2 regions of the Pseudomonas sp. GL_093 genome follow, and region 2 is predicted to be linked to the other one. Evidence: predicted binding sites of a transcription regulator. Region 2 holds the regulator's gene; the other holds the start of a gene.
What was found. The regulator sigma-54, encoded in region 2, starts transcription at its own class of promoters, with help from an activator protein. The targets are predictions, from matches to a motif close to ANTGGCATNNANNTTGCTNT.
Positions count from the first base shown of each region.

Region 1 (3,414 bases), 620 kb from region 2:
AAGCCGTTACAGCTTGACGGCGGCGTCGGGGGGCCGGTGACGCAGGCCACAGGCAAACAGCCCCGGGCACTTAGCTCGGTCGATAAACGCGCACATTGGCATGCCCCTCACTGAGCAAATGGTGGGCATGCAGGCGACTCATCACGCCTTTGTCGCAATACAGCAGGTACTGGCGAGTAGGGTCCAGTTCCTTGAAACGAGCGTTCAATGCATAAAACGGCATCGTTTGTACCTCAATGCCAACGAGGCCCAGCGGGTCATCTTCAGCGGCATCCGGATGACGGATATCGATGACGATCTGACCAGCCAGCGCTTCGCTGACTTCTTCGATCTGCAAGTCCTGGCCCAATTCGTCGATCACGCGATCGATCGGCACCAGTTTGGCGTTCTCGAGCGCACGCTCAAGTACTGCCATGTCGAACTGTTGTTCTTCGTACTCCACGCGTGGACGCTTGGCGTGGGTCTTGGGGTTCACCGAGATGACCCCGCAGTATTCCGGCATGTGCTTGGCGAAGTCGGCAGTGCCGATTTCGTTGGCCAGGTCGATGATGTCCTGCTTGTGACTGGCGATCAGCGGACGCAAGACCAGCTTGTCGGTCACGCAGTCGATCACGGACAGGTTCGGCAGCGTCTGGCTCGACACCTGGGAAATCGCTTCGCCGGTGACCAGCGCATCGATCTCCAGCCGATCGGCAATACGGGAAGCAGCGCGCAACATCATACGCTTCAAAACTACGCCCATATGACTGTTATCGACTTTCCCGAGAATTTCTCCCAGTACTTCCTCAAACGGCACACTGACAAATAACACGCGTTGGGAGCTGCCGTACTTCTTCCAGATGAAATGCGCGACTTCCATAACGCCCAGTTCATGGGCTCGTCCGCCCAGATTGAAGAAGCAGAAATGGCTCATCAGCCCGCGGCGCATGATCTGGTAAGCAGCAACAGTGGAATCGAAGCCGCCGGACATCAGCACAAGCGTCTGTTCCAGGGCACCCAGCGGATAACCGCCGATGCTGTTGTGCTGGTTGTGGATCACGAACAACCGTTTGTCGCGAATTTCGAGGCGTACTTCGATTTCCGGCTCTTTCAGCGAGATTCCGGCGGCGCCGCACTGACGTCGCAGTTGGCTGCCGACGTATTTCTCGACGTCCATCGAACTGAATTCGTGCTTGCCGGCACGCTTGCAGCGCACCGAAAAAATCTTCCCGGCCAACGCATCACCGAAGTGCTGCTTGCACTTGGCGACGATGTCGTCGAAGTCACCCAACGGGTATTCGTCGACTTGCAGGAAATGCGCGATGCCCGGCATGCAGCTCAGGCGCTCGGTCATCTCCTTCAGGGCTTTGGGCTCGCTGACGCGGGTTTCCAGCTCGAGATTGTCCCACACACCGTTCACCACCACAGCCGGGTCCAGGTCGCGGAGCACGGTACGGATGTTTTTGGCCAACTGGCGGATGAAACGCATCCGTACCGGGCGGCTCTTGATGGTGATCTCGGGAAAGACTTTTACGATTAGTTTCATGAAAACAGCGCGCGCTGGGCCAGCCGAAAAAGGGGGGCGCGGATTATAGCGGAAATTGCTCAAGGTTTAACCAGTTAATGTGCAGAAGGTTTTGCGCGCACCAAAACAGGTCATTTGTTGAATTTGACGCTACATTACGGGGCGCTATTTCCAGCTTTGCTGCGCTTTGCACCTTTATAAGCGTGAAATTGGGGCAAAAAACCCATGGTGGGGCACTGGCATGCAATTTGCTCCCTTGTGAGGCAGGTTGCCTTGGCAGAGTATTCGCGCCGGCATCACCCACATTCTAAGGGCATCCACTACTAAGCCCGAAGCCACCCGGAGGACACTATGTCGAAGTCGGTTCAACTCATCAAAGATCATGACGTCAAGTGGATTGATCTGCGCTTCACTGACACCAAAGGCACTCAGCACCACGTGACCATGCCGGCTCGCGACGCGCTGGATGAAGCTTTCTTCGAAGAAGGCAAAATGTTCGACGGTTCCTCCATCGCTGGCTGGAAAGGCATCGAAGCCTCCGACATGATCCTGATGCCGGACGACAGCACTGCCGTTCTCGACCCGTTCACCGAAGAGCCAACCCTGATCCTGGTTTGCGACGTGATCGAGCCTTCGACCATGCAAGGCTACGACCGTGACCCACGTGCGATCGCCAAGCGTGCCGAGGAATACCTGAAGTCGACCGGTATCGGCGACACCGTATTTGTTGGTCCAGAGCCTGAATTCTTCATCTTCGACGAAGTGAAGTTCAAGTCCGATATCTCCGGCTCGATGTTCAAGATCTACTCCGAACAAGGTTCGTGGATGTCCGACCAGGACGTGGAAGGCGGCAACAAAGGCCACCGTCCAGGCGTCAAAGGCGGCTACTTCCCGGTTCCGCCGTTCGACCACGACCACGAAATCCGTACCTCCATGTGCAACGCCATGGAAGAAATGGGCCTGGTCATCGAAGTTCACCACCACGAAGTGGCAACTGCTGGCCAGAACGAAATCGGCGTGAAGTTCAACACCCTGGTTGCCAAGGCTGACGAAGTTCAAACCCTGAAGTACTGCGTACACAACGTTGCTGATGCATACGGCCGCACCGCGACCTTCATGCCTAAGCCTCTGTACGGCGACAACGGTTCGGGTATGCACGTTCACCTGTCTATCGCCAAAGATGGCAAGAACACCTTCGCTGGCGAAGGCTATGCCGGCCTGTCCGACACCGCTCTGTACTTCATCGGCGGCATCATCAAGCACGGTAAAGCGCTGAACGGCTTCACCAACCCGTCGACCAACTCCTACAAGCGTCTGGTCCCAGGTTTCGAAGCCCCAGTAATGCTGGCCTACTCGGCTCGCAACCGTTCCGCTTCGATCCGTATTCCTTACGTGTCCAGCCCTCGCGCTCGCCGTATCGAAGCTCGCTTCCCGGATCCAGCAGCTAACCCGTACCTGGCCTTCGCTGCCCTGGTAATGGCCGGCCTGGACGGTATCCAGAACAAGATCCACCCTGGCGACGCTGCTGACAAAAACCTGTATGACCTGCCGCCTGAAGAGGCGAAAGAGATCCCACAAGTTTGCGGCAGCCTGAAAGAAGCCCTGGAAGAGCTGGACAAAGGTCGTGCGTTCCTGACCAAAGGCGGCGTTTTCAGCGACGACTTCATCGACGCTTACATCGCTCTGAAAAGCGAAGAAGAAATCAAAGTACGTACCTTCGTACACCCACTGGAATACGAGCTGTACTACAGCTGCTAATCCAGTAGCGCCTGCGCAAGCGGCGTGACAAAAAAGAGGCCTCCTTCGGGAGGCCTTTTTTGTGGGCGCGATTCAACGGCCGACGACGTCCCCTGTGGGAGCGAGCCTGCTCGCGATAGCATTCGTTCATTCAACATTGATGCTGGATGATC
Region 1 covers NZ_CM174448.1:381,656-385,069, reverse strand. Annotated here, with positions in the region: gene thiI (tRNA uracil 4-sulfurtransferase ThiI) at 71-1,525, opposite strand; gene glnA (glutamate--ammonia ligase) at 1,856-3,262, shown strand.
Region 1: glnA (glutamate--ammonia ligase) is a predicted target of sigma-54. The motif match lies at 1,740-1,759, and genes of this name have one in related genera.

Region 2 (3,414 bases):
GCAGGCCGGCGGGCAGGTTGTCGATGCAGTAGTAGCCGTTGTCCTCGAGAACATCGAGTGCGGTACTTTTACCTGAGCCGGAGCGGCCACTGACGATGATCAAGCGCATGATTAATGACCGTTTTGCTCGTCCAGGACAACCTGATACAAGGCTTCATTGCTCGGGGCGCTGCGCAGTTTTTCGCGCACTTCCTTGCGGTCGAGCATGCTGGCGATCTGGCGCAGTAACTCCAGGTGCGCATCGGTAGCGGCTTCCGGGACCAGCAGAATGAACAGCAGGTCAACCGGGGCACCGTCGATGGCGTCGAAATCAATGGGTGCATCAAGGTGCATCAGGGCGCTGATGGGCGAGGTGCAGCCCTTCAGGCGGCAGTGGGGAATGGCGATGCCGTTGCCAAAACCGGTTGAGCCGAGTTTTTCACGGGCAATCAGAGCCTCGAAGACATCTTGCATCTCCAGATCCGGCACTTCTTTGTGGATAAGGTTGGCAATTTGCTCAAGGGCTTTCTTTTTACTGCCGCCCGGCACGTTCACGAGGGAACGGCCGGGGGTCAGGATGCTTTCAAGTCGGATCATGGGTTGGGAGTGTTAACGACCGGTCGCGCCCTGGAGGAGGCTTTGGGTCTTTTCCTTATGCTTTTTGAGTTGTTTATCCAGCTTGTCGGTCAGTGCGTCGATCGCCGCGTACATATCGGTATGCTCCGCGTTTGCGACCACTTCATTGCCGGGAATATGCAGCGTGGCTTCGATTTTCTGCTTGAGCTTTTCGACCGTCATCGTGACTTGCACGTTGGTGATTTTGTCGAAATGCCTCTCTAATCGTTCGAGTTTTTCGCCGATGTAGGTGCGAAGAGGTTCGGTCACTTCCAGTTGGTGTCCACTGATGTTGACTTGCATACAGCTTCTCCTTCGTTGCCAGTGCATAAAGCGGCAGGCAGAAATGCCTGCCACTGGAACGCTGTGGCGTGGCTCTACATCAACCGCTTACGTTCGCTCGAAGGCGCGATCCCGAGGGATTCGCGGTACTTGGCGACGGTGCGGCGAGCCACCTGAATGCCTTGTGCCTCCAGTAAACCAGCGATCTTGCTGTCACTCAACGGCTTTTTCTGATTTTCCGCGGCAACCAGTTTTTTGATGATCGCGCGGATCGCCGTCGACGAGCATTCACCGCCCTCGGAGGTGCTGACGTGGCTGGAGAAAAAGTATTTCAGTTCATATATGCCCCGAGGGGTATGCATGAATTTCTGCGTGGTCACCCGTGAAATCGTCGACTCGTGCATGCCCACCGCTTCGGCGATGTCATGCAGGACCAGCGGTTTCATGGCTTCGTCGCCGTATTCAAGAAAACCGCGCTGATGCTCGACGATCTGAGTGGCTACTTTCATCAGGGTTTCGTTGCGGCTTTGCAGGCTCTTGATGAACCAGCGGGCCTCTTGCAACTGATTGCGCATGAAGGTGTTGTCGGCGCTGGTGTCGGCGCGGCGCACGAAACCGGCGTATTGAGCGTTGACCCGCAGTCGTGGCACGGATTCCTGGTTCAGCTCGACCAGCCAGCGCTCGTTGTCCTTGCGTACGATCACGTCGGGAACGACGTATTCGGCTTCGCTGGACTCGATCTGCGAGCCTGGGCGCGGGTTGAGGCTCTGCACCAGTTCAATCACTTGGCGCAGTTCGTCTTCCTTGAGCTTCATGCGACGCATCAGCTGGCTGTAATCGCGGCTGCCGAGCAGGTCGATGTAATCGCTGACCAGGCGTTTGGCCTCGACCAGCCAAGGCGTCTTGGCGGGCAACTGACGCAATTGCAGCAGCAGGCATTCGCCCAGGTTGCGGGCACCGATGCCAGCGGGTTCGAATTGCTGGATGCGGTGCAGGACGGCTTCGATTTCGTCCAGTTCGATGTCCAGTTCCGGGTCGAAGGCTTCGAGAATCTCCTCGAGGGTTTCGTCCAGGTAGCCCTGATTGTTGATGCAGTCGATCAGGGTCACGGCGATCAGGCGATCAGTGTCGGACATCGGTGCCAGATTCAGTTGCCACAGCAGGTGGCTTTGCAGGCTTTCGCCGGCCGATGTACGGGTGGTGAAGTCCCACTCGTCATCATCGTTGCTGGGCAGGCTGCTGGCGCTGGTCTGGTAGACGTCTTCCCACGCAGTATCGACGGGCAGTTCGTTGGGGATGCGTTCGTTCCAGTCGCCTTCCTCGAGGTTATCAACCGTCGGGGCGGTTTCCTGGTAGGAGGGTTCCTGAATGTCGACGTTGGGTTGCTGTTCGGCTTTGTCGGCCAAGGGGTCGGCGTTATCGAAGTCGTCGCCTTCTTCCTGGCGTTCGAGCATCGGATTGGACTCCAGGGCCTCCTGGATTTCCTGTTGCAGGTCCAGGGTCGACAATTGGAGCAGGCGGATGGCCTGTTGCAGCTGCGGTGTCATCGTCAGCTGCTGGCCCATTCTCAAGACTAGCGATGGTTTCATGGCAGGGGCTTAACACCTTATTCGCCGGCGCACATGCGCCATCCACTACAGGGCGCCGGAGCGCCAAACATAAGCAAATTATATGCCCGAAACTGCAGCGTTTGCCTAGAGCGCTGTAACAATAAAAAAATGTTGATTTTTTATCGAGACAAGCGCCCGGGCAACCAGCCAGACACCTCAGTGCTTACAGGCGGAACTCATGGCCCAGATACACTTCCTTGACCAGGTCGTTGGCCAGGATGGTGGCAGAGTCACCTTCGGCGATCAGCTGGCCATCGTTGACGATGTAGGCGGTTTCGCAGATATCCAGGGTTTCACGGACGTTGTGGTCAGTGATCAGCACACCAATGCCCTTGGCCTTGAGGTGATAGATGATCTGTTTGATGTCGCCCACCGAAATCGGGTCCACGCCGGCGAACGGTTCGTCGAGCAGGATGAATTTCGGGTTGGTGGCCAGTGCCCGGGCTATTTCCACACGGCGGCGTTCACCACCGGACAGGCTCATCCCGAGGTTGTCGCGGATATGGCTGATATGGAATTCCTGCAGCAGGCTTTCCAGCTCTTTGCGACGACCGGCCTTGTCGAGTTCCTTGCGGGTCTCGAGGATCGCCATGATGTTGTCGGCTACCGAGAGTTTGCGGAAGATCGATGCTTCTTGCGGAAGATAGCCGATGCCGGCCTTCGCACGACCGTGCATAGGCTGGTGGCTGACATCCATGTCGTCAATCAGTACGCGGCCCTGATCGGCCTGTACCAGACCGACAATCATGTAAAAGCAGGTGGTCTTGCCGGCGCCGTTGGGACCCAGCAGGCCGACGATCTGACCGCTGTCGATCGACAGGCTGACGTCACGCACGACCTGGCGGCTCTTGTAGCTCTTGGCCAGATGCTGAGCTTTCAGAGTTGCCATTACTGGGCCTTTTGCTCGTCGGTTTTCTTCTTCGGCTGG
Region 2 covers NZ_CM174448.1:1,005,013-1,008,426, forward strand. Annotated here, with positions in the region: gene rapZ (RNase adapter RapZ) at 1-109, opposite strand, end outside; gene ptsN (PTS IIA-like nitrogen regulatory protein PtsN) at 112-576, opposite strand; gene hpf (ribosome hibernation-promoting factor, HPF/YfiA family) at 589-897, opposite strand; gene AC3IUE_RS04395 (RNA polymerase factor sigma-54) at 972-2,465, opposite strand; gene lptB (LPS export ABC transporter ATP-binding protein) at 2,650-3,375, opposite strand; gene lptA (lipopolysaccharide transport periplasmic protein LptA) at 3,375-3,414, opposite strand, start outside.